DNA from 4 places in the Marinobacterium aestuarii genome. Region 4 is predicted to be linked to each of the others. Evidence: predicted binding sites of a transcription regulator. Region 4 holds the regulator's gene; each other region holds the start of a gene.

Region 1 (7,318 bases), 3.4 Mb from region 4:
ATGAACTCTGTTGCTGGACTCTATAAGTAGTAGCAAGATCAGCGCCAACTTGCTGACAGCGCTAAAACGGGCTGAATGCCCTGGCCGGCGCCATAATGGGGCAACCCGGCGCCCTGCTAGAGTTTAGCCTTGGGCGCGGACATGCACCACTATGGTGCATTCCCGCGCCCTATAACAGCCAGCCGCACCACAACAGCCACGCGCTCTGCTATGGCGCCTTGGAATGGCGCTCCACAATGACTGTGCGCCCCCACAAAAGTGGGCACACAGTTAGACCCTCTGCTCGAACGCCGCCAGTTTTACCCTGTTTCTCGGAATTTGCCGGTATATCTTCGAAATTCGCCCGGAGCTCATTTCCCGGCTACAACGGCATTCGCAGGTTGGTAATGAGCCTAGCGAATTCCGACATCCGCAGCGCCCGCTGTGAAGCACAGTTCCAAGGTGCAAGGTGCAAGGTGCAAGGTGCAAGGTCTGATGCTAGCTACGAATAACGAATAACGAATAACGGCTTTTTTACTTCCTGCTCAGCGGCCGATGTAACCCCGAATTGATCGCCACCGCGACAGTGCCGATGGCGAAAAACAGGCACAAAAAAACCTCCCGAAGGAGGTTTTTTGCGGGCCGTCAGATCAGCGCCACCACAGCGGCACCTTTCTTATACGGAACGGCTTATACGGAGTAGTAGAGGTCGAACTCTACCGGGTGCGTCGTCATGTTGACGCGCGCCAGTTCTTCACGCTTCAGGCGGATGTAAGCATCCAGCATGTCGTCGGAGAATACTCCGCCAGCGGTGAGGAACTCACGATCCGCTTCCAGTGCCAGCAGCGCTTCGTCGAGGCTCTCGGCAACGGTCGGGATCAGCTTCGCTTCTTCCGGCGGCAGGTCGTACAAATCTTTGTCAGCCGGGTCGCCAGGATGAATCTTGTTCTTGATACCGTCGATACCCGCCATCAGCAGTGCCGCGAAGCACAGGTAAGGGTTGGCAGCAGGATCCGGGAAGCGCGCTTCCACACGACGGCCCTTGGGGCTGGTAGTGTAAGGAATGCGCAGCGACGCGGAACGGTTGCGGGCAGAGTATGCCAGCATGACCGGCGCTTCGAAGCCAGGTACCAGACGCTTGTAAGAGTTGGTAGCCGGGTTGCAAATGGCGTTCAGAGCCTTGGCGTGCTTGACGATACCGCCAATGTAGAACAGTGCAGTTTCGCTCAGACCACCGTAGCCGTCACCCGCGAAGATGTTCACGCCGTCCTTGTTCATGGACAGATGCACGTGCATACCTGAGCCGTTATCGCCAACCAGCGGCTTGGGCATAAAGGTCGCAGTCTTGCCGTAGCTGTGGGCCACGTTGTGCACGCAGTACTTCAGGATCTGAACTTCGTCCGCCTTTTTCACCAGGCTGTTACCGCGCACGCCAATTTCGCACTGGCCGGCGGTGGCAACTTCGTGGTGGTGAACTTCGATGGTCAGGCCCATGGCTTCCATGGCATCGCACATGGCGGCGCGCAGGTCGTGCAGGGAATCGATTGGCGGAACCGGGAAGTAACCGCCTTTAACGCGCGGACGGTGACCGGTGTTACGGCCGCCTTCGAACTGCTTGTCGGACGACCAGGACGCTTCTTCAGAACCGATGCTGTAACCGCAACCACCGATACCGGCGTGCCACTCAACAGAATCGAACACGAAGAATTCCGGCTCTGGGCCCAGCATGCAGCTATCGGCAATGCCGGTAGACTTCAGGTATTCTTCGGCGCGCGTTGCAACAGAACGCGGGTCACGGTCGTAACCCTGGCCAGTCATGGGCTCAACGATGTTGCAACGTACGATAACGGTAGCGTCTTCAGCAAAGGGGTCCAGCACGGAAGCGCTGTCGTCCGGCATCAGGATCATGTCGGATTCGTTGATTCCCTTCCAGCCTGCGATGGAAGAACCATCGAACATTTTGCCGTCTTCGAAGAATTCATCACCCATGTCCGAAACCGGAATGGTGAGATGCTGCTCTTTACCTTTGAAATCGGTAAAGCGCATATCAATCCAGCGAGCTTCGCTTTCTTTAATCAGATTCAGAGTATTCTCTGACATTTGCCTTTCTCCACTCTGTTGAAACTGTCAGATCCGTGGTTCTGCAGTCCTGCTAAAAACGGCCTACAACCTCTTGGCTGTAGCAAGAGCAATCTCCGTGCCAGCACTACAAAAGCCCTAAGTGCTTCATTTTCGGTCAATCCAGACCCGACGAAGCCCCAGCGGCGCACCAACATGAAGCACAAAAGAACGCCAGCGCACTACTACGGGTCATTTACAGTATTTTCTGCCCATGCGAGCATCAGCGAGCCCAATCATACTGCAACCCTTCCAAAGCTGTCTGCCTCAAAAAGGGGCCCTCGGAGTATTTTTCGTGCGAAGCCCCCTGCAAACAGAAACAGTTGCCCAACTGGCCACATTTTGATCATATGCTGATCGCTTGTTCGGCTTCGCTCCCGTATAATGCCGCCTTTCCGATTTTCTTGAAGGTAAGAACTGGTGATCGAGAAGCTTAGAAACATTGCCATCATCGCGCACGTTGACCATGGTAAAACCACACTGGTCGACAAGTTGCTGCAGCAGTCCGGTACCCTGGGCCGACGCGATGAAGGCGCTGAGCGCGTCATGGACTCCAACGATCAGGAGCGTGAGCGCGGTATTACCATTCTGGCGAAAAACACCGCCATTGAATGGAACGGTTACCGGATCAATATCGTCGATACCCCGGGACACGCCGACTTCGGTGGTGAAGTGGAACGCGTTCTGTCCATGGTTGACTCCGTACTGCTGCTGGTTGACGCCGTCGACGGCCCGATGCCCCAGACTCGCTTCGTGACCCAGAAAGCTTTCGCCCAGGGCCTGCGCCCGATCGTGGTCATCAACAAGGTTGACCGTCCGGGCGCGCGCCCTGACTGGGTTGTAGATCAGGTCTTCGACCTGTTCGATAACCTGGGTGCCACCGACGAGCAGCTCGACTTCCCGATCGTTTACGCCTCTGCCCTGAACGGCATCGCAGGTCTTGAAGTCGATCAGATGAGCGATGACATGACACCGCTGTTCGAAGCCGTGGTTGAGCACGTCAGCCCGCCGGATGTCGACATGGATGGCCCGCTGCAGATGCAGATCTCGGCACTGGACTACAACAGCTATGTTGGCGTCATCGGTGTAGGTCGCGTCAAGCGCGGCCGGATCGCGGTCAATGCCCAGGTCAAGGTTATCGACCACGACGGCAAGGTCCGTAGCGGCAAGGTTCTGAAGATCATGGGTTACATGGGTCTGGAACGCGTTGAAGTACAGCAGGCCAAGGCCGGCGACATCATCTGCATCACCGGTATCGATGGACTCAACATCTCCGATACCCTGTGTGATCCGTCCCTGGTAGAAGCCCTGCCGCCGCTGAGCGTCGACGAACCCACCGTTTCCATGACCTTCCAGGTCAACGATTCGCCGTTCGCAGGCCAGGACGGTAAGTTCGTCACCAGCCGTAACATCAAGGACCGCCTCGAGCGCGAATTGATCCACAACGTGGCACTGCGGGTTGAACAGGGCGAATCCCCTGAAAAATTCAAGGTCTCCGGTCGTGGCGAACTGCACCTGTCGGTACTGATCGAAACCATGCGTCGCGAAGGCTTCGAGCTGGGCGTGTCCCGCCCCGAAGTTATCCAGAAGATCGTCGACGGCAAGGTAGAAGAACCGTACGAACTGGTTATGCTGGACGTTGAAGAGCAGCACCAGGGTTCGGTTATCGAAGAGCTGGGCAAGCGCAAAGGCGACATGACCAACATGGAAGTGGATGGCAAGGGCCGCGTACGCCTGACCTTCATGATTCCGTCCCGTGGTCTGATCGGTTTCCGCTCCATCTTCCTGACCATGACCTCCGGTACTGGCATCCTGACCTCGACCTTCGATCACTACGGTCCGATCAAGGAAGGCGAAGTCACCTCGCGCATGAACGGCGTACTGGTGACCATGGTCACCGGCAAGGCCCTGGGCTATGCCCTGTGGAACCTGCAGGAACGTGGCCGTCTGTGCATCGAGCCTAACACCGATGTTTACGAAGGCATGATCCTGGGCATCCACAGCCGCACCAACGACCTGGCCGTGAACCCGACCAAAGGCAAGCAGCTGACCAACGTTCGTGCCTCCGGCACCGACGAAAACATTCAGCTGACTCCGGCGATCCGCTTCACCCTGGAGCAGGCGCTGGACTTCATCGAAGACGACGAGCTGGTGGAGGTAACTCCCAAAGGCCTGCGTATTCGCAAGAAGCTGCTGAAAGAAAACGAGCGCAAGCGCAACAAGAAGTAAGCGGGTCGCTGCAGCTGCAGTGATCCGGTCTTAATAGTCTTGTAAAAAGGGGAGTGCCGCCAGGTACTCCCCTTTTTTGTGCCTGTATGCCGCCACAGCGCAAACCACGGGGCCTGCCATGAGGTACGCTGGAGGCCTGACAACATTCAGGCCGGGCCTGCCACCCGCGGCAAAAGTCCGCCCGAATTCTGTCTCGGCGGCCTTTTTCGTATTGGAATTTCATATTTGAAAACCCTATCTGAAACAAAGTCACTCTCAAGGCTGAAGATGCCTGATATAAAAAACACTTAAAATCAATAAGTTACCCTATACCGCCTGCAAAAAATGCATTCCCGCCCGAGCACACAGGCTCCAAAAGCTCTCAACCAGCCACCAGATGCCTCCACCAAACTCAAGATATTCCATATTTGGCTTTTAATATTTCATTATTGACTTTTTGTTTGGGTCGGGCGTACTATCACTCCATAACTAAAAGCGACTAAAGACAGAAACCACCATGTCAGAGCCCGTTAAAAGAACACTCAAGGTGCTGGAGTTTTTCGCCACCAGTGGGCAACAACCCGTATCGCTCACTGAAATCGCCAGGCACTGCAATATAGCCATGGCAACCCTGTTCAGAATCGTCAGTACCCTTGAACAGACGGGTTATATACAGCGACAGAGTCACACAACTTATATAAGCAACTTTGAATTTAAAAAATCACTGCCCATGTCCAGCGATTATCTTAAAAAGCTGGAACAGGTTCTGAATGATATTGCTGACAGCTCTCAGCAAACGGCTGAATCGATTCTAATTGATAGCGACCACCTGCTTTGGCATTCAAAAAACGAATACAAGGATCTGGCAATTCGCTTGCGCGCACAACCAGGTTTTAGACGTGCAATGTATGAACTCGACTCCCCTTCCCGTCTTTATTTGAAAGCCCTTGGCTGGGAAAAAGTCAGTGAGACATTCGACAAAACAGCATTTTTTCGTACCGGTACTGAACGGGAATTCATTACCGAGAGCGAAGCAAAAGATATCATAGAGTCCACGGACATCAGTGATGTAGCTTATGATATCGAAGGTAATGTTCGGGGCATCAGACGCTTCGCAAAACTCATCCTTGATGCAAACGGCAGTCCCTTATTCCTTATCTGTATCGCCGAAGCCGCTCTACAGGTTCCCGATAAAGAAAAACACATCAGTCGTTACAAAAAAATACTGCACGATGCGGCGAACAGCCTGAAAACTCCTTGACCCATGACGGAGGAACTAATGAATTCAAAGCCAAATATTCTATTCATCATGGCGGACGATCACGCCTCTAAGGCCATCAGCTGCTACGGCTATGGAATAAATCAGACGCCGAACCTGGATCGAATTGCGCAGGAGGGTATGCGCCTTAATCACTGCTACGTCACCAATTCCATCTGTACACCGAGCCGCGCCAGCATCCTGACGGGAACCTACAATCACGTTAATGGCGTAGTGACGCTGGATAGCAAGATCAACAAGCATATCCCCAATGTTGCCAAACATCTCAAAACCGATGGCTACCAGACCTCAATGGTCGGAAAGTGGCACCTGGGAGAAGGCGCGGCTCACGAGCCCACAGGCTTCGACTTCTGGTCTGTTTTGCCAGGACAGGGCGATTACCATGACCCCGAAATGATCGAGATGGGTCAGACGGTACATGAGTCCGGCTACGCCACCGACATCATCACGGACAAGTGCCTGAACTGGCTGGATCAGCGTGATCCCGCGAAGCCATTCTTCATGATGTGCCACCACAAGGCACCGCACCGTTCCTGGGAACCGAACGCCAAACACAGGCACCTGTACCAGGACGACATCAAGGTGCCCGATACTTTCAACGATGATTACAAGAACCGCAGCAAAGCCGCCGCCGCGGCAAAAATGCGTATCGAGTCGGACATTACCTATTACGACCTTGGTCTCGTACAACCCGAAGGCGGCGCTGAGGTAGGCGAGATCGCGGTTGCAGGCGGCAGCGTGCGCAAGATTCCCAACCCTGATGATGTGTCACAGATCAGGCTGATTGACAAAGACAGCGGCGAAGTTTTTACATTCAGCAGCCAGCAGGAATTCAGCCACTTCAAATACCAGCGCTATATCAAACGCTACCTGCGCACCATCGCCTCCATCGACGAAAATGTCGGCCGCATGCTGGATTATCTCGATGAGAATGGCCTGACCGACAACACTATCGTCATCTATACCTCAGACCAGGGATTCTTCCTGGGCGAACACGGCTGGTTCGACAAGCGCTTTATGTACGAAGAATCATTCCAAATGCCATTTCTTGTGCGCTATCCCAAGGAAATAAAAGCAGGCACTGTGTGTGATGACATTATTTGCAATGTCGACTTCGCGCAGACGTTTTTGGACTATGCCGGCCTGACCGAACCCAGCTATATGCAGGGCACCAGCTTCAGACCGCTATTGGAAGGCAATACACCGCAAGACTGGCAGCAACTGGCCTATCATCGCTACTGGATGCATAAGGACGAACACCATAATGCCTACGCCCATTATGGGATCCGCAACAAAAGATACAAACTGATTTACTGGTATAACGAAGACTTTGATCTTCCGGGAACAAGCCCCGGCGGTGAGGAAAAAGAGTGGGAGCTTTTCGACTGTGAAAAGGACCCTCTGGAACTGTTCAATTGCTATCAGGATCCGGAGTACGCAAATATAGTACGAAAGATGACGCTGGAACTGGACAAGAAAATGCGTGAGATTGGTGATACGCCCTGCCATAACACGGAAGAAATTTTGAATAAATTACAACTGTAAAAGTGCACAAGTAAAAAACAAGCGTTCAAACCGTAAAATACACCATCAAAACTATAAAAGGATATTTTATATGTTTCCCAAAAAAGCACTCAGAAATTTCTTGGTCGGCGCCTGCCTGCTTCCTCTATCGGCCATCAGTGGGGCGGCAGAATATGACTTGATGCTGGCGACTACTACACCCAGCACCTC
Region 2 (7,318 bases), 2.1 Mb from region 4:
CGGGGTTCATGCACAGGCTGCGGGCAATGGCCACGCGCTGCTGCTGGCCACCTGAAAGCTGCCCGGGGAATTTCTTCGCCTGCTCGGGGATGCGTACGCGCTCCAGGTATTTCATGGCGTTGGCTTCGGCCTCCTTGCGCGATTCCTTGTTGACCCAGATGGGGGCCAGGGCGCAGTTTTCCAGTACCGTCAGGTGCGGGAACAGATTGAAGTGCTGAAATACCATGCCGACATTGCGGCGGATATTCTCGATCTTTTTCAGATCCTCGGTCAGCTGTATGCCGTTGACAATGATGTCACCCTGCTGATGCTCCTCGAGCCGGTTAATGCAGCGGATCATGGTGGACTTGCCGGAGCCGGACGGACCGCAAATAACGATACGCTCGCCCTTTTGCACCTCCAGGTTGATATTTTTCAGGACATGGAAATCGCCGTACCATTTATTCAGGTTACGCAGTTCGACGGCCAGGCCGGCTTGCTTGATTTGTGGTTCAGTCATGGTATTTCGTCTCCAAGCGCATTAGTTGCGGCCGCCGTGACCGGTATGCAGCAGATTTTCGAGGTGCTGGCTGTAGCGGGACATGCCAAAGCAGAAAATCCAGAACATCAGGGCGATAAAGATATAGCCTTCGGTGGCGTAGCCTATCCAGTCCGGGTCGTTGCTCGCCGCCTGGACAATGGCCAGCAGATCGAACAGACCGATAATCACCACCAGACTGGTGTCCTTGAACAGGGCGATAAAGGTGTTAACGATGCCCGGGATCATCAGCTTCAGCGCCTGGGGCAGAATGATCAGGATCATCTTTTTCCAGTAGCTCAGACCCAGCGCGTCGGCGGCTTCATACTGACCCTTGGGGATGGCCTGGAGCCCGCCGCGTACCACTTCGGCCATATAGGCTGACTGGAACAGGATGATGCCGATCATGGCCCGCAGCAGCTTGTCGAAGTTGATGTCTTCGGGGAAGAACAGCGGCAGCATGACTGATGCCATGAACAGCACTGTGATCAGCGGCACACCGCGCCAGATCTCGATATAGACCACCGACAGCGAGCGCACGATCGGCATCTCGGAGCGCCGGCCCAGCGCCAGCAAGATGCCGAACGGCATAGCGGCGACTATGCCGACAACGGCCAGTACCAGGTTCAGACTGAAGCCGCCCCACAGGTGGGTGTCCACCGAGGGCATGCCAAAGGCGCCGCCGGTCAGCAGGTAAAAGGCAATGATCGGATAGATCACCAGGGTGATGAAGGACACCCAGCCCTTGAAGGGCAGGTTGGGGATCATCAGCCAGGCGATCAGAACCGCCATCATCCCAAAGGCCAGATTCAGCCGCCAGTATTCATCTGATGGATAGAACCCATACAGAAACTGATCCATGCGGGTGGAAATGAATACCCAGCAGGCGCCGCCGCTGGTGCAGGCTTCACGGCTCTCGCCTATCCAGTCGGCATCAATGAACATCCACTGCAGCACTGGCGTCAGCCAGTAGATGGCCAGAAATCCGATGACCAGAGTGGCCACTGAGTTGATCGGGCCGTTGAACAGATTGCGCCGCATCCAGCCAATGACACCGACCATATTGGGCGGTGGTGGCAGGGCGGCTTCGATAGCATATTTCATAAAGGGGTGCTCTCCGGCAATTGGCTAGCGTTCAACCAGCGCCATGCGCTTGTTGTACCAGTTCATGAACAGCGAGGTGAGCAGGCTCAGCGTCAGGTAGACCGCCATGGTCATGGATATAACCTCGATAGCCTGGCCGGTCTGGTTCAGCGTGGTGCCGGCAAAGACGGATACCAGATCGGGGTAGCCGATGGCGGTCGCCAGTGACGAGTTCTTGGTCAGGTTCAGGTACTGGCTGGTCAGCGGTGGAATGATGACGCGCATGGCCTGGGGAATCACGATCAGGCGCAGGGTGCGTGTCTTGGCCAGGCCCAGTGCCGAGGAGGCTTCGAGCTGCCCCTTGGGCACGGCCAGAATACCGCCGCGAACCGTTTCGGCGATAAAGGCCGAGGTGTAGATGGTCAGTGCGAGCCAGAGGGCAACCAGTTCAGGTATCAGTGTCATGCCGCCGACGAAGTTAAAACCCTTGAGTTCCGGCGCGTCAAAGGACAGGGGTGCGCCCATGGCCAGGAAGGTCAGCAGTGGCAAACCAATGATCAAGCCGGTGTTGGCCCAGCCGCTGGGAAAGATTTTCCCGGTAGCGTCCTGGCGCCGGTGGGCCCAGCGCACCAGTATCAAGCTCAGCACTATGGCGACAACAAAGGCCCAGAACACCATGCCCAGACCCTCTTCCGCCACCGGGCGTGGTACGGACAAGCCGCGTACGTTCAGAAAGCTGCCAAGGAACTCGATGCTCTGACGCGGCGAGGGCAGTGCGCGCAGTACCGCGAAGTACCAGAAGAACATCTGCAGTAGCAGCGGTATGTTGCGAAAGGTCTCGATATAGATGGTCGAAAGTTTGGCGATCATCCAGTTGTTGGACAGGCGTGCCACCCCGAGTACGAATCCCAGCAGTGTGGCGGCGATGATGCCCATTACTGACACCAGCACGGTGTTGAGCAAGCCGACGAAAAAGGTGCGGCCGTAGCTGTCGGCGGCGGTGTAATCGATCAGGGAGAGGGGAATGCTGAAGCCGGCTTCTTCGGTCAGAAAGCCAAAGCCGGTAGTGATGCCGCGGGTTTCAAGGTTGTTGAGGGTGTTGCTGACGACGGAAAAGAGGAAGAAGCCAATAATGCCGAGCAGTAAAGCCTGAAAGATCAGCGCGCGCTTGGCGGGGTCATTCCAGAAGCTGGTCCCGCTGGCAGGTGCGCGCTTGTGGCCCGGCTTGTCGGCCTTGGGTGTGTCATCGGACATAGTGTCCTCCGTGGGAGCCCGGCCGGCATTGTGCTGTAACGCAATACCGATGGGCTCAGGGACCGATAGGTGTTAATCGCCGGCTAGGCCGGTGACCTTCAGTGCCGGGCCCGAGGACCCGGCGTGTCTGCGGCTTGATTAACGCATCGGTGGCGCGTACTGGAAGCCTCCCTGGTTCCAGAGTGCGTTGATGCCGCGGTCGATTTTCAGCGGGGAGTCTTTGCCGACGTTGCGGTCAAAGGATTCAGCGTAGTTACCCACCTGCTTGATGATCTGGTAAGACCAGTCATCAGCGATGTCCAGACCCTTGCCCTTGGGACCATCAACACCCAGCAGGCGCTTGATGTTGGGGTTTTCACTGGACTTCATTTCATCGACGTTGGCTGAGTTCACACCCAGTTCTTCGGCGTTGAGCATGGCGTAGAGCGACCACTTGACGACGTTGAACCACTGGTCGTCACCCTGGCGTACCACTGGGCCCAGGGGCTCCTTGGAAATGACTTCCGGCAGTGCCACCACGGCATCCGGATCGCTCATGCGGGTGCGCAGGCCATAGGCCTGGGACAGGTCGGTTGTGAAGGAGTCGCAACGGCCGGTATCAAAGCTGGTGGCCGCCTGTTCATTGGTATCGAATACTACCGGGGTGAAGGTCAGACCGTTGGCTCGGAAGTAGTCGGACAGGTTGAGCTCGGTGGTGGTACCTGACTGAACACAGACGGTGGCGCCATCCAGTTCCTTGACGCTGGTCAGACCCAGTTCTTTCTTGACCAGGAAACCCTGGCCATCGTAGTAGGTCACGCCGGTGAAGTTTAGGCCCAGCTGAGTATCGCGGGTCTGGGTCCAGGTGGTTACACGGGAGAGTACGTCGATTTCGCCGGACTGCAGCGCAGTGAAGCGCTCCTTGGCGGTAAGAGGAATATATTTAACCTTGCTGGCATCACCCAGAGTCGCGGCTGCGATACTGCGGCATACATCAACATCCAGGCCTTTCCAGTTACCCTGCTCATCCGGTACGGAAAAGCCGGGCACTCCGCTGGTAACACCACACTGCAATACGCCGCGCGCCTTGACGGCTTCGAGCGTACCTTCCGCCGCAGCCAGTCCCGAGATAGCGGTAGACATGACTATGGCTGTTGCGAGAGTTTTCTTCATCATGGAATGATCCTCCTGAGATCAGGCATGTAATTCTTATTGTCTTCTGTGGATTGCTGGACGCCATCTTCAATGATAGCGCTATACTTCCAAGGTTAAGCAACAGGCGTGCCACAATATGCCTGTATAACCCCTCGAATTTGTGCCGCGACCCTCCAAGCGTCGCTGGATTTATATACTGAATCGTTCTAACGATAGACCATGCGTTTTGGCCTGTACATCGACTTACAGTAAAGAATTAAGGTCAGGGGTACAATTATTTGTTGATCGGTTAGTCAATAAAAAAGCGGGTGATACTGACGTGCCAGGGGCGCGTAAATTGGTTACCTAAACCGTGGTATTTCTGCCAGCAGCCTGCCGGGCCTAACACTGTTCTACTTATTCGTCGCGGGGCGTGCCTACTATCGTTAGATTTGGCAACGGGGGCAGTCCGTGGCCCCGGTGTGGCTTTGGTCGGTTGGCAATGAGCGCAGCGAATTCCGACAACCAGCGCGCAGCGGTGGGCTTGTGGAGAGCACAGCAAGGGGCAAGGGTTATACAATGCCCCGGAATTCGCAGACACGTCCTCGAAATTCGCCTGAGGCTCATTTCCCGGAATTCGCTGCGCTCATTCAGGCTACGGACTGCGAAGCTTTTGAGGGCAATGGCAAGGTTCTCCGGGGCAGCAGCCATTCGTCGCGAATTTTGCGTGCATACGCCGGATGGATTGGCTGAAAGCCTTATGAGGTGGGATGCGCGTGGTGATGCCGGATAGGGTTTTGAGGCGGCAACAGGCTGCGCAGGAAAGCGGGATTCAGCAGAAGGTAGCAGGCGGCAGGCCCTGCAATTTTTGAAACTTGCAGGGCCTGTGGGTAGAAGCTACTTAATGCGCATGCCGGGCTGGGCGCCTTGGTGGGGCTCCAGAATCCACAGATCCTGCCCGCCGGGTCCTGCGGCCAGTACCATGCCCTCGGAGACGCCGAACTTCATCTTGCGCGGTGCCAGGTTGGCCACCATGACGGTCAGCTTGCCTTCGAGCTGTTCGGGCGTATAGGCGGATTTGATCCCGGCGAAGACATTGCGGGTTTCACCGCCCAGATCCAGGGTCAGGCGCAGCAGCTTGTCGGCGCCCTCCACATGCTCGGCCTTGGCGATCTTGACGATGCGCAGGTCAACCTTGGCAAAGTCCGGAAACTCGATGGTATCCGCGACAGGTTCAGCCGCCAGGGGGCTTTTCACGGCCGGTGCTGTCGGAGCCGCGGGTGCCGGCATGGACTGTTTCGAGTCTTCCACCATCTTGTCGATGGCCTCAGGCTCAACGCGCTGCATCAGCGGCTTGAACTTGTTGATGCGGTGGTTCAGCAGCGGCGTCTGGATGTCATCCCAGGCGAAACCGTCAATGTTGAGGAAGTGCGCAGCTTCGTCGGCCACCTGAGGCAGAATCGGTGCCAGGTAGCTGAGAATAACGCGGAACAGGTTAATGCCTAAGGTGCAGCTGTCCTGTACGTCCTGCGCCCGCTCTGGCTGCTTGGCCAGCACCCAGGGTTCGGCAGCATCAATGTACTGGTTGGCCCTGTCGGCGATATGCATGATTTCACGCATGGCGCGGGCATATTCACGCTGCTCGTAGGCCTGGGCGATGGTCTCGCCCATCTTGACGGCATCCTTGTAGAGTTCGGGCTGAACCAGGCTGGCGCCAAGCTGGCCGTCAAATTTCTTGGCGATAAAACCCGCGCAGCGGGAGGCGATATTCACCACCTTGTTGACCAGGTCGGCGTTCACGCGCATGCGGAAATCATCCAGGCTCAGGTCGATATCGTCGATGCCCGAACCCAGCTTGGCGGCAAAGTAGTAGCGCAGGTATTCGGGGCGCAGGTGCTTGAGGTAGCTCTCGGCCATAATAAAGGTGCCGCGGGATTTGGACATTTTCTGACCGTTGACGGTCAGGAAACCATGACAAAATACCTTTGTCGGCGTGCGGAAGCCCGCACCCTTGAGCATCGCCGGCCAGAACAGGGTGTGGAAGTAAGCGATATCCTTGCCGATAAAGTGGTACAGCTCGGCCTCGGAGGATTCACCCCAGTAGTCGTCAAACTCGACGTCGTTGCTGTCGCACCAGTTCTTGAAGCTGGCCATGTAGCCGATGGGGGCATCCAGCCAGACATAGAAATACTTGCCCGGCGCATCCGGAATTTCAAAGCCCCAGTAGGGGGCATCGCGGGAGATATCCCACTGCTGCAGGCCCGACTCGAACCATTCGTTGAGCTTGTGGATCATGTGCTCCTGTACATGATCGTCCGTATTAACCCAGGTACGCAGGAACTGTTCGAAATCGCCGAGCTTGAAGAAGAAATGCTCGGAATCCTTCTCGATCGGCTTGGCACCGGAGACGGCGGAGTAGGCATTCTTTAGCTCGACCGGGCTGTAGGTCGCGCCACAGGCTTCGCAGGAGTCGCCATACTGATCGGCAGCGCCGCATTTGGGGCACTCACCTTTGACGAAGCGATCCGGCAGGAACATCTGTTTTTCGGGGTCGTAGGCCTGGGTAATGGTGCGGCGGGCAATATGGCCACCGTCATTCAGGCGCTTGTAGATCAGCGCAGCGAAGTCGCGGTTCTCGTCCGAATGGGTGGAGTAGTAGTTGTCAAAATCCACCATGAAGCCCGCGAAGTCGCGCTGATGCTCGGTGCTGACCTTGGCGATCAGTTCCTGCGGGCTGATGCCCAGCTGGTCGGCCTTGAGCATGATAGGGGTGCCGTGGGCATCGTCGGCACAGACGTAGGTGCACTGATGGCCGCGCTGCTTTTGAAAACGCACCCAGATATCGGTCTGGATGTATTCCACCAGGTGGCCCAGGTGAATGGGGCCGTTGGCGTAGGGCAGGGCACTGGTAACGAGGATCTTGCGCGGATTCTGGGTCATAAGTCGGCTAATGGAACCTGGTAGACTGAAACGAAGTTGTCGGATTCTACGCTTTTTGGCGCTGCATATGAACCGACCGCCGGTCGACAAAGCACGTTTTTGCGACTAAAAAGAGTGGATCACCGTGCATCCAGAGGGACGTTGAATGAGCGCGGCAGCGGGCAGCAGTCAAATCTGCAGGATTCTGTTCTGCGACTCCAAGCTCAGTCATCGCGGCGCGGCCCACGAAGTGGGCAGTCATCCAGGCTGGGATGTCATGTGCCTGGATGACGAGGGTGAAGTTCAGTCGCGGCTGAAATACTACGACTCCCAGGTTCTGATCGTGGTGGCCTATCAGCAGCCCTACAAGGCGCTGGAGTTGCTGAAAAAGATTGCGGAGGAGCGTCCTGGCATCGTACGTATCCTGATCAG
Region 3 (7,318 bases), 1.2 Mb from region 4:
CAGCAGTTCGCGCAGGCCCGCCACCCTGGTATCGGCATCAAAGGGCCCGCGCAAACTGAGCCCCGCCCCGACACTGCGCCGCCAGGAGGCCTCGATTTCATCCCGCAGCAAACCGGACGGCACCTCGCCACACTCAAGCAGGCGGTTGCGTGCGATACGGATACCCTGCTGGGGATCATCGACCAGGGTTGGATGGAGTTTCGGGTGCATCGCGGCGCCTCGTTGTTCTTATTGGGTATAAACAGATAGGTATCAGCAGAATGCTGCTGGCTGCATGCGTGAAAACCTGCGCCTGACTGCTGTTACAGACATGAATCGAATTTACCACAGGCACCTGCAGGCACAAAACCGGCCCCGGCAAAATGCCGGGGCCGGTTGTCAGGGCCGCGATAAAGCGATGCCTGGGTCAGTGGACAAACACTTGCGCCGTGGAGATGGCCATATCGCCACCGGGCAATTGGATATTGCCGACCTTCTCCAGAGTGTCGGCATCATAGATGGCAACGTCGTTGTAGGTGCCGCCCAGATAGATCTTGCTGCCCGCCCGGTTAAAGGCGATGCAGTAGTAGGAATGGTCCAGCTCCGCCGCCTTGATCAGTTCCTGCTTTTCAATATCGTACTTGGCCAGGCGGTTAAGCACGCCAAACATCAGGTTGGGATCCTTGGGCGAGCGCGTACCGGTGAAATAGACCTCGGTAATGGGACCGAAATCCACGGTTTCGGTGGCGCCGGTGTCCAGATTCACGTTCATGTACCCCCAGAGCCAGTCGGCGGTATCAGGATTCTGGATTTCATCCTGAAACCTGGCCGTGGTGTAGAGAATGGTGAAATCCCGCGTGGCGGTCTGGATAGGCCAGACACTCAGCACATCCGGTGGCGCGTAGTTGGGCCGCGTCCAGTTGCGACTGGCAATGGCGACGGTACGCTCACCGGTCTCTACATCCACCTTGTAGATATCGGCACCGGCCATATACAGACTGCCATCGCTGCCCGCCTGCATGACCGTCACCTGGCGCGGCGCCTCGAAGGTACGCACCGGCTTGGCATTGAGGCCTGCATCAGCCTTGTATACCGCCAGGCGGGGCTGCAGCACACGATAGTGGTCTCGGTTCAGCAGCGTCGGGTTCTGTACCGTATAGATTTCGTCGCCCGCAGGGCTGATGGCAAAGGCAAAAATCGACTTTGTGCGCTCATTGGGCGCCTGTGACATGGCGGCATGAAATACCACTTCGCAGGTGTCGAGGTTAACGCCGTAGATATCCTCGTAGTGATTATTGAGCACGTAGGCGGTCTGGCGATCCGGTGCCATCTGAATGGCGCCGGGGCCAAAAGAATCCGGCATCTCGCAGCTCTTGTAGATCGAGTCCGTGGCCAGATCCAGCACGTGCAGGTTATTGGGGTAATTGGCGACGACCATGTATTCATGGCCTTCTTCCAGCGCCGGTCCTGCGGCCAGGCCGCTTGGGCTGTAAGCCGTCAGGCCCGCAAGCAGAGCCGCTACGCCAAACGCGGCGGCGCGGTGCATTAACTGTTTTTTCATGGGTATTCTGCTCCGTGCGCGTGTTATTTGTCTTTGGGGAACACGGTTCCCAGGTTGCGCCAGTCATCTTTCGAGCTCATGGCGTCCTTGTTCCAGTCGGGGTAGGTATTCATCATGTCCGGTACCTGGGCCGGCCACCAGCAGGGATCGGCGCAGCCATAGAGGTCGGACTCCATGGGCTGGCACAGGGAGGTCACAGAACCAAAGGCATCGATTTCCCAGCCAGGGTCCGTGGTGGCGGTACAACCCGCCAGGGAGCTCATGGCCATAACATCCTCGACGGCGTCATCGTCTACCGCATTGGTCAGCAGTTGTGCCTTGTTGTTGATTGCTCGCAAATGTTTCATAGCAGTTCTCCGTTACAGGCGCCCCGCGGGGGCGCCGTGGCACAGGCCTCAGTGGGCCTGGCGCGGCGTAATGTATTGATCGATAAAGGCGGGATTGGCCGCCATGATCCGGCTGTAAACCTGAATGCCGAAGTCCACCCAGTCGCGCATCAGATCGCAGTAGTGATAGGTTGGATGGGTCGGGTCGCCATAGCGGGCATAGCTTTCGTGGTAACAGCCGCCTGAACAGAGGTTGCGGATGCGGCAGTCCTGGCAGCCGGTATCGGTACGATCCAGCCGCTGGGACAGGAAATCGCCGAGCTGGGCATGCTGCACACCGTCGCGCACATTGCCAAAGGTGGGCAGGCTGGAGCCGGTAAAGCGGTGACACAGGTTCAGTTCACCTTCGTGATCCACCGCCAGCATCTTCAGGCCGGCACCGCAGGGCAGCGCTTTCTTGTGGCCTTCATGGATATCGGTAATCAGCTGATGCAGGTTGGAAAAGCCGATATTGCGATGCTCCAGCGCAGCCTCCAGGTAGACCTGCCCCAGGCGTTTCATGCTGGCAAACACCTCGATCAGCTCCTCGCCACTGAGGTTGAAGTCGCTGATATCCCCCGAGGTCACCGGGGCAAAGCCGACTTCGGCGAAGCCCAGCTCATTGAACAGGTGGTCCCAAATGTTTTCCACATCGGTGATGCCCCGGGTCAGGGTAACGCGGGCACCCACGGGGCGGGAGTCGTAGCGTTTAAGCAGCCATTCCACCTTGCGCCGCACCACCTCGTAGGTGCCATTGCCACCCACGGTGATGCGGTTCTTGTCGTGAATCGCCTTGGGGCCATCGATGCTCACCGACAGGCCGAAGCGGTGGGCGTTGAGCCAGTCGATAATCTCTTCGTTCAGCAGAGTCGCGTTGGTGGTCATGACAAAGTCCACCGCCTTGCCCAGTGCCGGGAAGCGGGTTTCGCAGTAATCCACCACCTGCTGGATCAGCGGCCGGTTGCTCAGCGGCTCACCACCGAAGAACACCACTGTGTAGCGCTTTTCATCCGGCGACTCTCGCAGCAGCATCTCGACCGAGTCCTTCGCCGTCTCGAAGCTCATGCGCTTGCCGGCGGACGGCGTGTCCAGATCTTCCTTGTAGCAGTAGGTACAGCTGAGGTTGCAGCCGGTATTGACGTTCAGCACCACCGTTGTGAGCGGAAACTGATCCACCCGCCGGGTGCCGATTTCATCGGTCAGCGGCGAGCCGTCATTGATCAGCTCCAGCGCCTTGAGCTCGCGCAGGGTGTCGCTGATGTCCTGCTGCGGGTAACGCCCGCCAAGCTGACCAATCAGCTCGGAGGGCAACTGTGCCTGCTGACGCAGCAGGTCAATAATATCGCCGCAGGCGCCGTCCAGGGCAAACAGCGAGCTGGTAGGAATATGAAACAGCATGCGGTCATCGCCGACCTGTACTTCATGCAGATTGCGTTCAACAAGATTAAATAGTGCGCCCATGGGTATATCCTCAAGCCGAGGTTAGTGGTGCGAATTTGCGTCTGGTGGCCGATTGCGCGATCACGGAATCGGCGGATTGTTCCAGCGCTGCACCGTCACGATCATCTGTGCGCTGCCACTCAGGCTCTGGCCATCTTCTTCAACGCTGGCCACGACCTTGAGGTTGCCGGCATTGTTGGTGCTCATGCGCCTTTCAGGGTTAGGCCCGGCGGCACCTGGCGTAAAGCGTCCGGTCACCGCATCGATCACGCCGGCAAAGCGGGTATCTTCGTCTTCTGCGGCGCGCTCATCGAAGGGCTCCACCGACCAGCTGGCGGGGACTATGCCGATACGGTAGTCATCATCCGTGTTGGCGATACCATCGGTGCCCGCCGCCCAGGCTTCGGCATCAAACAGGCCGTATACCCGAGGCGTGGAGCTGCCATTGCCGCCAATGCGAGACACGCTGTATTCAGGCAGCACCCGGATACGGGCGATGCTGTCGTACAGACTAAAGGAAACAGGTTCGCTGTCGCCGACGCGCACCTCACGCAACCCAGTCGCATCCTGGGCAGCGCTGACCCGCAGGCGAATGGTGTCTTCAGTGCGCTGCAAAACCTCATCAATGGTAACGCCCTCGCCCAGCACGATGTCGCCGGCAAGGCCCGCGCCCACCAGGGTGATATCCGCACTGCTGCCCGCCTTGAGATAGCCGGGCTGCACCGCCAGCAATTGCGTGCTGTCGGCCTGCAGGCGTGCACCGCGGATATCAAAACCCACTTCATCGTGCTCGGTTTCAAACATGCGCCCGCTGATACGATCGCCATCCAAAGCAAACACTTGGCGCATGGCAACGCCGTCGACCTCAATCTCGCCACGCCACTCATAACCGGTATAGACGATGGCCTGGCCGCTGCCGCTAAGCGCCGTGCCATCGGCGTACTGGCCGACCAGCTCCAGGCTGTACAGGTCATCACCGCTGCGACGTGCGCTCAGGGTTGCGTTCATTTCGCCCCGTCCGGGAATCTGACCGATCAGGCGCCACTGTCCGGCAGGGTCCGCCTTGGCACTGGCCTGCCACTGGGTCCAGGCATCGGATTCCAGCCCATAGGTATCGGCCAGTTCGGGCACCATTGTGTCCAGTGCCAGGTTCAACCAGTCGCGATCGCGTCCCAGGGCCTGGTATTCGGTGGTGGGCCATTGCCCCAGGTGAAAGTGGACCAGGTGTTCCCACTCCGCCGCCGGCCTGCGCTGCAGGGCCACACGGGCACCGGAATGACAGCGGGCACAGGTCTGGGTGAAGGCCTCGGACTCGAAGCTCTCCATGGTGTTCAAACGGCGTTCCAGTGCGTAGCGAGCGCCGGCGGTTTCACTGGGCGCAAGACCCTGGCGGTCTGCCAGGTATTTGACCAGGGTGCGCCGATCTTCATCGCTGATTTGCAACCCGTGCATGACCTGCATGCGGGCAATGGACATCAGCCAGCCTTCCGGCGTCTTGCGCTGATGGCTGATACGGCTCCAGTTGCCATCGGGCTCGGCGGTATGACAGGCGGCACAGGTTTGGCCCATGATTTTCTGGGCATCGGTTTCGGCCAGCGCCGGCGTGCAGGCCAGGGCAACGGCCATGGGCAGCAGACGCCACCTCAGGTGCAGACGTGCATAGTTTTTATTCAAGGTCAGACCTCCTTGGTTGCAGGGTCATGCAGAAGCACTGGAACAGACTCACAACCGTGGCCCGTTCCTTTGCGAATAACAAGAGCACGCTCCGTGCCACAAGAACAAAAACACTATTTATCAATACCTTACATACTTACAGACGCCCATCAGCGCCGTCATCAACGGGCCTTGGCTGTCTTAATCCGCGACAACTGTTACAAACTGATACAACCCGCAGCACCCTGATACTACGGCCAGGCTTACCCTGCCCTGCATCAATTTTTAACGCCCGTCTCAATTTGCGACAGAACGGCCTGGAGGCATCCCGCCGGCCCGCCCATTCAATGGAAATTTTAATCTTTTAAAAACAATAGGATATGAAACAGACGCTAGCCTGGCACGGCTGTTGCGATAGTCCGCATGACACCGACACAACAACAAAGGTTAAGTGCAATGAGCTCCTATACCCTGCGTGCCGATACCGCGGCCTTTATCGATCAGCCCCACCAGCTTCTGATTGGCGACCAGCGTCCCGAAGCCAGCAACCAGCAGCGCATCGACGTGCTGAACCCCGCCACCGGCAAGCTGCTGACCAGCGTGGCCGCGGCCAGCAAGGACGATGTCAATGCGGCGGTGGCCTGTGCAAGGCGCACCTTCGAAAATTCGGCCTGGAGCCGCATGAAACCGGCGGATCGCGAACTGCTGTTGTGGCGCTTTGCGGACCTGGTGGAAAAGAACGCCGACATGCTGGCCGAACTTGAGTGCATGGATAATGGCAAGAGCCTGGGTATCGCCCGGGCGGTGGATATCCAGCTTGGCATCAACTTCATGCGCTACATGGCCGGCTGGGCCACCAAGATCGAGGGCAACAGCGTTGATGTATCCATGCCCTTTATGCCGGACGGTCAGTTCCACGGCTACACGCGCCGCGAGCCGCTGGGCGTTGTCGGCGCCATCGTGGCCTGGAACTTCCCGTTGCTGCTGGCCATCTGGAAGATTGCACCGGCGCTGGCGACCGGCTGCACCATCGTCCTCAAACCGGCTGAAGACACCCCTCTCACCGCCCTGAAGCTGGCTGAGCTGGCACTGGAAGCGGGCTATCCGCCGGGCGTACTGAACGTGGTAACGGGCCTGGGACAGGACGCCGGCGCGGCACTGTCGGCTCATCCGGATATCGACAAGCTCACGTTCACCGGGTCCACGCCGGTGGGCAAGATGATTGGCAAGGCGGCCATGGATAGCATGACCCGCGTGACCCTGGAGCTGGGCGGCAAGTCCCCCACCATAGTGCTGCCGGATGCGGACCTGGCCAGCGCCGCCCAGGGTGCGGCCAATGCGATCTTCTTTAACCAGGGACAGGTCTGCTGCGCCGGTTCGCGCCTGTACGTGCACCGCAAACACTTCGACAATGTGGTCGCCGATATCAGCGGCATCGCAGGCAGTATTCGCCTGGGCAACGGCATGGACCCGAGCGTACAGATGGGCCCCCTGGTCTCGGCCAAGCAGCAACAGCGGGTATTCGGCTATATCGAGCAGGGGCGTGAAAGCGGCGCCTCCATCGCCGCCGGCGGTACCATGAGCGGCCCCGGTTTCTTCGTGAGCCCCACCGTGATCGCCGATGTGGATCACCGCTCGCCCCTGGTGCAGGAAGAAATCTTCGGACCCGTACTGGTCGCCATGCCGTTTGACGACATCGACGAGGTTGTGCGCATGGCCAACGACAGCCCCTACGGTCTGGGCGCCAGTATCTGGTCCAACGACCTGTCGGCGGTGCATCGCATGATTCCGCGTATCAAGTCCGGCAGTGTCTGGGTCAACTGCCATACGGCGCTGGACCCGGCCCTGCCCTTTGGCGGCTACAAGCAGTCCGGCCTTGGGCGGGAAATGGGGGCTGAGGTGATTCACCACTATACCGAGGTCAAATCGGTTCTGATGCAGATCTGATCCTCGCCTGCAGCGGCGCTATACTGGATGTGAAACCAGTTGGCGCCGCCCATGCTTGGGGCCCGCGCCTGTTCAATCAGGGAGATCCAGCATGAACAAGTTCAATATCGAAGCCTGGTACAAACCCGAGGGCGCCCAGAAGTCCTCGCCCCAGGGACTGATCAGGTTCAGAGTTACCGCCGACATGCATCTGAAACTTGCCGCCGCCGAGGATCAGCTCAGTGACAGCAATGACCGGCTGGAGCTGGACATCGATATAGAGCAGGACGGCCTTGAACTGGAAACCCCGCCGGAATGCGGCGCACTGAAAGACTGCAAGTTTCATGTCTACCGCCATCGCAATGATGAACGCGGACACTTTTTCCTGGTTGGA
Region 4 (7,318 bases):
CTTCGCTGTCTGTCATCGTGGCTTCGATGGGCTCAATGTCGGTGCTCATGATTTCGCGCACCAGCATGTCGGGATCCGACACCAGCAGTTTGGTCAGGGGCAGGATGCCAATATAGGCGTCTCTGCGGCTGACCACGAACAGACTGTCGGTCATGTCCGGTATTTCCTTGTGACGGCGAATATAGCGCAGCGCCGTTTCCACCGTGATATCCGGTCGGATGGTCACGGTGTCGGTGTTCATCAGGCCGCCGGCGGTGTCCTCGTCATAGGACAGAACCTGCTCGACCCGGGTGCGGTTCTGGATGTCCATGGTCTGCAGCAGTTCGCGCATGATGCGCTCCGGCAGCTGCTGCAGCAGGTCGGCCATGTCGTCAATATCCAGGCCTTCGGTGATCTCGAGGACTTCCCGGGTTTCCATGCGGCTCAGAATTTCGGCCTGGACGTCATAGCCCAGGTGCTGCAGCACATCCCCTTCCAGATCCTTGTTGACCAGGCCCCAGAGCAGCTGGCGCTCCTTGGGCGGGGACTTGTCCAGCAGATGGGCGATCTCCACCGGGCGCAGGCTGTTATTCAGCGTATAGCGCACCTGACGCAGTTCACCGCTGTCCATGGCGGCGTTCAGTCGTTCAATCGGCGAGAGAGGCTCTTTGCTGCTCATGACATCCTTGCGCTGCCCAGGGGCTGGTCTGGAAGGGGGAGCTCAAATGGCTTTGCCCCGGGTGCCGTGCTGGGCGGTTCGGGCCTGATGGCCGGGCTGGGAATGACAGTATACCGGAATCAGGGGGCGGGTATCAGCGGGGGCGGGCGTCGGGCGGGGTGCAAAAACGGTTTTTTTATTCGCCTTCACCAAAATAGTCGTCGATAAGGGCGGTGACGGCATCAATGGCGGCCTGCTCGTCTTCTCCCTCGGCGCGAATCAGCAGTTCGGTGCCTTTGCTGGCGGCGAGCATCATCACAGACATGATGCTTTTGCCGTCGACTTCGCGGCCGTCCTTGTTGATGCGGATCTGGCTGGAAAATTTCCCGGTGGTGCTGATGAGCTTGGCGGCAGCACGGGCGTGAAGTCCCAGCTTATTTATAATAGTGACGTGCTTTTCGATCATGCCGGGCCTTGTCCTCGATCAATATATCCGTTTGTCCCGCGGTTAATTCAGTTCGCGATGACGAACATGCACATTATCCACAGACCGCCGGAAATGACCAGCGAGTTGCTCTGCGATAAAGACCGAGCGGTGTTGCCCGCCGGTACAGCCGATGCCGATGGTGATATAGCTGCGGTTGTTGCTCTTGAAGCGCGGTAGCCATTTGGCGATGAAGTCCCGGATGTCGCCGGTCATTTCCGCCACTTCCGGGGCCTGTTCGAGAAAGCGGATGACGGGATCGTCGAGGCCGGTAAAGCCGCGCAGCTCCGGAATCCAGAAGGGGTTCGGCAGTACCCGCACATCGAAGGTGAAGTCGACATCCAGTGGCACACCGTGTTTGAAACCAAAGGATTCGAACTGGACCGAGAGCTGCTGTTCGGTGCGCTGGGATACGCGCAGCTTGATGCTGTCCCGCAGGTCGTACAGCTTCAAGCGGGTGGTGTCGATGCGCAGGTCAGCCATATTGGCGATGGGTTCGAGCAGTAGCCGCTCGTTTTTTATCGCCTGCTGCAGGCCTGTGTTCTCGCCGGACAGTGGGTGCTTGCGCCGCGTGGCGCTGTAGCGTTTGAGCAGCGTCGGGTCCGAGGCGTCCAGGTAAAGGACCTCGGTATTGACCTCGGCATAGCGGGTGCGCATCTTCTTGAGCAACTTGGGGAACTGACGCAGGTTGCTCAACAGGTTGCGGGCATCAATGCTGACCGCCAGTTTCTCCGGCGGCATAGGGTCCTTCAGCATTTGCTCGATCAGGCTGGGCAGCAGCAGGGCAGGAAGGTTGTCGATACAGTAGAAATCGACATCTTCCAGTGCTTGGAGCGCGGTGCTTTTGCCGGAGCCGGACAGGCCGCTGATGACCACCAGTTTCATGCTGGAGCCATCAGGCGGGATGCTGTGGGGGTAAGCAGGGCCTGTGACATGGGATTTGTACTCAGTGCGATGCCAGACGCAGGGCAGTATCGAATAGCTGCTGGTCAGAAGTGGTATCGCGAAGCGCTGTCAGTACTTCTGCGCGGCTGAAGAGTTCGGCCAGCATGGCCAGGGTTTGCAAATGTTCATCGCTGGCCTCGGAGGGCACCAGCAGTACAAAAAGAAGGTCCACCGGCTGGTTGTCGATGGCGTCAAAATCAATAGGTTCAGCGAGCTTGATCATCATGCCGCTGGCCTGGGTAGCGTTCTCAAGCCGGCAGTGTGGAATGGCGATGCCGCTGCCAATACCGGTGCTGCCAAGCCGTTCCCGGCCAATCAGGCCGCTGAAGATTTCTTCAGCGGCCAGCCCTTGTGCCTGCTCGGCGATCAAGTTACTGGCTGTTTCCAGTACACGTTTTTTGCTGCCCCCATCAAGGTTGCAGAATGTCAGAGCGGGGGTCAGCAGTTCATGCAGATACATGGGCTTATTTGTTTACCGTTATTTGTGGTTTTTGGTTTTTTCTTTGTGCTTGATGATTTGACGGTCAAGCTTGTCGGTCAGACCATCAATGGCGGCGTACATGTCCTGGTGTTCGTGAGTCGCAAACAACTTGCCTCCTGCAAGGTGAACATCGGCTTCGGCCTGCTGACGCAGCTTTTCTACACTCAGGGTAACCTGGACATTGGTGATGTTATCGAAGTGCCGCTCAAGCTTGCCGAATTTACTATGTACATACTCGTGCAGTGCATCGGTAAGTTCGACGTGATGTCCTGTGATGTTGATCTGCATAGTTTTCTCCTAGTCAACAGCGGCGAAAGATCGCCTTGTTTGCATCTCAATTAAACCAGACGCTTGCGCTCATTAGAAGGTGCAATATTCATTGCTTCACGGTATTTCGCCACTGTACGCCTGGCGACTTGAAAACCCTGCTCGTCAAGCAGCGTGGCGATCTTGCTGTCGCTCAGTGGTTTGGTGGTACTTTCCGCTGCCACCAGGCGCTTTATCAGCGCCCGAATGGCGGTGGAAGAGGCGGCGCCGCCGTCGCTGGTACCGACGTGGCTGGAGAAAAAATACTTCAGCTCGAAGATGCCCCGGGGGGTGTGCATGTACTTCTGGGTGGTGACCCGGGAGATTGTGGACTCATGCATCTCGACGGCCTCGGCGATGTCATGCAGCACCAGCGGCTGCATGGCCTCTTCGCCCTGCTCGAGAAAGCCCTCCTGGCGAACGACGATTTCCCGCGATACCTTCAGCAGGGTTTCGTTGCGGCTCTGCAGGCTCTTGATGAACCAGCGTGCTTCCTGCAGGTGGTTCTTCAGATAGGTGTTGTCGGAGCTGTTGTCGGCGCGTCGGATCAGATCCGAGTACTGGGTGTTGATGCGCAGGCGCGGCGCTGTGTCGGGGTTGAGCGCGACCGTCCAGAAGCCCTTGACCTTGGTGACCACAACATCGGGTATCACATATTCGGCGGTGCTGGTGGTGATGCTGGCGCCGGGCTGTGGGTTCAGGCTCTGAATCAGCAGTATGACTTCCTGCAGCTGGTGTTCTTTCAGCCTTGTGCGGCGCAGCAGCTGTTTGTAATCCCGGCTGCCAAGCAGCTGGATAAACTCGCTGACCACGCGAATTGCTTCCTTGCGCCAGGGAGTCGACTCCGGTAGCTGACGCAGCTGAATGGCCAGGCATTCGCCCAGATCCCGGCCGCCGACGCCGGCGGGATCGAACTGCTGGATACGGTGCAGTACGGTTTCGATATCGTCGGAGTCGACGTCTTCGAAATCCTCCGGGTTTTCCTGCTTGAAGTGTTCCAGCAGTTCATCCAGAGATATACGCAGGTAACCGTTGGCATCGATGCCATCGACAATGCCTGTGGCGATAAAACGGTCCAGGTCGCTCATGGGTGTCAGGTTAAGCTGCCACTCCAGATGATCCTGCAGCGTTTCCTCCGCCGTATCATTGGACTCCATGCTGCCGTCGTCATCGCGGGCCGGGCCGCTGGGCTGGCTGCTCTGAAAGGTGTCGTCCCAGGAACTGTCGGTGCCAAGCTCCTCGGGGATGTCGTCATTCCAGCTGTCTTCGGCCTGGGGGCTGTCGTCGCTGGCGGAGTTTTCCGCACTGGCGCGTTCGCCCTCGCTCTCGCTGGCCTTTTGTGGCGCCTCGGAGTTCTGGTGCTCGTTGTAATCGGCATCCGCTGCTTCGTCGTGATCCTCGTCGGAGGACTCGAGCATGGGATTGTTTTCGAGCGCTTCCTGAATTTCCTGCTGGAGGTCGAGTGTCGACAACTGCAGCAGGCGAATGGCCTGCTGTAACTGGGGCGTCATGGTCAGGTGCTGACCAATTTTTAGGTGGAGCCCTTGCTTCATAGAAAGACTGCGTTATCTGTGGGAGTGGGTCGAGTTGCTGTGCATTATATGCCTAACCGGGGGCGGGCGTCGTCTATCTGTCAGGCAGACTGAAGAAACACCGCCGCGGTGGTCATGCAGCGCCAAAAAAAGAGATATCACCCAGTCCGGGCTTAAAGCCTGAATTGTTCGCCCAGGTAGGCGGCCTTGACCTGCTTGTTGGCGATGATGTCCGCCGGTGTGCCCTGGGCCAGAATGCCGCCTTCGCTGACGATATAGGCGTGTTCGCAGATGTCGAGGGTTTCGCGCACATTGTGATCGGTGATCAGGACGCCGATGCCCTTGGTCTGCAGGTGGCGGATGGTGTTCTTGATATCGTTGACCGAAATGGGGTCCACCCCGGCAAAGGGCTCGTCGAGCAGAATAAAGGTCGGCTCGGTGGCCAGGCAGCGGGCAATCTCGACCCGGCGACGCTCGCCGCCGGACAGCGCCATGCCGAGGCTGTCGCGGATGTGCACAATGTGGAATTCTTCCAGCAATTGCTCAAGACGCTGCTCGCGGCCGGCGCGGTCAAGATCCTTGCGGGTCTCGAGGATGGCCATCAGGTTGTCACGCACGCTGAGCTTGCGAAAAATGGACGCTTCCTGGGGCAGGTAGCCCAGTCCCTTGCGGGCACGGCCGTGCATCGGCAGGGAGGTGATGTCCTGGTCGTTGAGCAGTACCTGGCCCTGATCGGCGTTAACGAGCCCGACAATCATGTAGAAGCAGGTGGTCTTGCCGGCCCCGTTGGGGCCCAGCAGCCCCGTAATCTGGCCGCTTTTCAGGCTCAGTGAAACATCCCGTACAACGGCCCGGCCCTTGTAGCTTTTGGCCAGCTGGCGCGCTTCCAGTGTGCTGGTCATTGCGCCGCCCCTTTGGGCTGGATGACCATCTGCACACGGCCCTGGCCGCCTTCGCCGCTGAAGGCGTTGACCAGGGATTTGTCGAGGTTGTAAACGATCTTCTGCCCGGTAAAGGTGTCTTTCTGCTGCACCACCCGGGCCTTGCCGGTGATGGTGATTTCCTGGCGATTGACCTGGTAGTCCATGCGCTCGCCATAGGCATTGGTCACCGGCTTGTCTTTGGCCGCCTGTTGCTCGAACTTGACATCCCCCGTGGCCAGAATGCGATTGACGCCGGATTCGCTGCGGTGCAGGTCAACATTGCGGGCGTTGATTTTCAACGTGCCCTGGGCAATCTCGACATTGCCGCTATAGGTGGTGATGCCGGTGTTGTCATCGATGGTGGCGGTGTCGGCGCTGACATGGATCGGCTGGTTGCGATCGGTCGGCAGGGCCAGACTGGTGCCGGAAAGACTCAGGGACAGCAGGGCTGCCAGCCAGAGGCGGGTATTATTTGGTTTCATAGCGTCCCTCGACATCGGACAGTAGCTCGACTTGGCGGCTATTCAGGTAAGCCTTCATGCCATTGGCCCGGGTTTCACCCCCCTGGCTGAACAGCGTGACGGCGGTGTCTGTTTCGATAAATTGTTCTGATGGCATCAGGGTCAGTGCTTCGGTTTCCAGCCGCAGCGGTGTGCTGCTGGCGCCTTTGTCACTGCTGCTCTGTACGCGCACGGCGCCGTTGAGCCGGACCTGCTCGTCACTGTCCTGCATCCGGCCCTGCTGGGCGCTGATCAGCACCTCGCCCCGACTATCGTTGCGAAACAGCACTATGTCCGGCGTCCGGGCGCGCAGTTCGCCGGGCTGCGGGTAGTGTTCGAGCTGCGGCGATCTGAGCTCCTGATGCAGCTGTCCGCGGGCATCGAACTGGCGAATGGTGGCATCGCGCAGATAGTAGTCCGTATCGGCGCTGCCTGGTGTTAGCTCGGGTGCTGCTGCCTCAGTGGGGGCGCGATCGGCCCCCCAGTAAAGCAGTATTGGTGCCAGCAGGGCGGTGGCGAGGATAAGACGCGTCCGGCTGCTCAACATGATCTAGAGGTACTCGCTAATAAGGGACTCGAGCTGGCCACGGGCGCTGAGTATCTGCTCGCAGAATTCGCGTCCCGCGCCTGCGCCGCCTGCCCGCTGGGTGCACCAGTGTGCATGCTGCAGCATCAGCGGATGGCCGTTGGGAACTGTAGCGCCAAAGGCGACGGCGCGAATGGCTGCAAGATCCGGCCAGTCATCGCCGATATAGGCGGTGGTGTCGCTGTCGTGCGCCGTCTGGGCCCAGATTTCCTTGAGTGCGACCAGCTTGTCTTCACGCCCCTGCAGCAGATGGGTAATGCCCAGTGCCTTGGCACGCATTTCCACCTGGGGTGAGCGGCGACCGGTAATAATGGCGGTTTCGATGCCGGCCTGCTGCAGCAGCTTGATGCCCAGGCCGTCCAGGGTATTGAAGCTTTTTACTTCGGAGCCATCGGGGAGGAAATCAAGATGACCGTCGGTCAGCACGCCGTCGACGTCAAACACCGCCAGGGTAACCTTGCGCAGGCGTTCAACCAGTTCACTGGGTAGTGACGCAGAGGGGTTGTAAAGGCTCATCAGATCACTCCTGCCTTGAGCATGTCGTGCATGTTCAGGGCGCCGACCGGGCGACGGTTCTCGTCCACCACCAGCAGGGCGTTGATCTGGCGTGACTGCATCACCTGCAACGCCTCGGCGGCCAAAATGCCGGCGGCGACCGTGGTGCAGTCCGGTGTCATGACCTCGCTGATGGGCGTGTTCTTCAGGTCGATGTCGCGATCCAGAGTGCGGCGCAGGTCACCGTCGGTAAAGAGACCGCACAGGCGGCCTTCGCTATCGGTCACCGCGGTCATGCCCAGGCGCTTGCGGGTTACTTCCAGCAGCGTCTGATTAATCGAAGTATCGCTGCTGACGCAAGGGATATCGTCGCCGGTGTGCATCAGGTCGCTGACCTTGAGCAGCAGGCGGCGCCCCAAACTGCCGCCG

Evidence for each region. Region 4 encodes sigma-54, which starts transcription at its own class of promoters, with help from an activator protein. Its sites were predicted from a motif close to TGGCACNNNNNTTGCTNT; they were not measured.
Region 1: a site for sigma-54 is predicted at 2,165-2,182, ahead of glnA (glutamate--ammonia ligase). Genes of this name have one in related genera too.
Region 2: a site for sigma-54 is predicted at 4,103-4,120, ahead of A8C75_RS15005 (amino acid ABC transporter substrate-binding protein). Genes of this name have one in related genera too.
Region 3: a site for sigma-54 is predicted at 5,101-5,118, ahead of peaA (quinohemoprotein amine dehydrogenase subunit alpha). Genes of this name have one in related genera too.

The regions. Positions count from the first base shown of each region.
Region 1 is NZ_CP015839.1:4,706,785-4,714,102, forward strand. Features, by position in the region: gene glnA (glutamate--ammonia ligase) at 670-2,079, opposite strand; gene typA (translational GTPase TypA) at 2,518-4,326, shown strand; gene A8C75_RS20605 (helix-turn-helix domain-containing protein) at 4,823-5,566, shown strand; gene A8C75_RS20610 (sulfatase family protein) at 5,585-7,129, shown strand; gene A8C75_RS20615 (TRAP transporter substrate-binding protein) at 7,290-7,318, shown strand, end outside.
Region 2 is NZ_CP015839.1:3,440,507-3,447,824, reverse strand. Features, by position in the region: gene A8C75_RS15020 (amino acid ABC transporter ATP-binding protein) at 1-499, opposite strand, end outside; gene A8C75_RS15015 (amino acid ABC transporter permease) at 521-1,621, opposite strand; gene A8C75_RS15010 (amino acid ABC transporter permease) at 1,646-2,854, opposite strand; gene A8C75_RS15005 (amino acid ABC transporter substrate-binding protein) at 2,993-4,006, opposite strand; gene metG (methionine--tRNA ligase) at 4,865-6,907, opposite strand; gene A8C75_RS14995 (HDOD domain-containing protein) at 7,053-7,318, shown strand, end outside.
Region 3 is NZ_CP015839.1:2,482,966-2,490,283, reverse strand. Features, by position in the region: gene A8C75_RS10965 (sigma-54-dependent Fis family transcriptional regulator) at 1-210, opposite strand, end outside; gene peaD (quinohemoprotein amine dehydrogenase subunit beta) at 407-1,540, opposite strand; gene qhpC (quinohemoprotein amine dehydrogenase subunit gamma) at 1,564-1,887, opposite strand; gene peaB (quinohemoprotein amine dehydrogenase maturation protein) at 1,936-3,366, opposite strand; gene peaA (quinohemoprotein amine dehydrogenase subunit alpha) at 3,427-5,019, opposite strand; gene A8C75_RS10940 (aldehyde dehydrogenase family protein) at 5,455-6,945, shown strand; gene A8C75_RS10935 (hypothetical protein) at 7,037-7,318, shown strand, end outside.
Region 4 is NZ_CP015839.1:1,309,230-1,316,547, forward strand. Features, by position in the region: gene mgtE (magnesium transporter) at 1-658, opposite strand, end outside; gene A8C75_RS05765 (HPr family phosphocarrier protein) at 834-1,103, opposite strand; gene rapZ (RNase adapter RapZ) at 1,146-2,006, opposite strand; gene ptsN (PTS IIA-like nitrogen regulatory protein PtsN) at 2,068-2,526, opposite strand; gene hpf (ribosome hibernation promoting factor) at 2,545-2,835, opposite strand; gene A8C75_RS05785 (RNA polymerase factor sigma-54) at 2,886-4,406, opposite strand; gene lptB (LPS export ABC transporter ATP-binding protein) at 4,559-5,287, opposite strand; gene lptA (lipopolysaccharide transport periplasmic protein LptA) at 5,284-5,790, opposite strand; gene lptC (LPS export ABC transporter periplasmic protein LptC) at 5,777-6,355, opposite strand; gene A8C75_RS05805 (KdsC family phosphatase) at 6,359-6,910, opposite strand; gene A8C75_RS05810 (KpsF/GutQ family sugar-phosphate isomerase) at 6,910-7,318, opposite strand, start outside.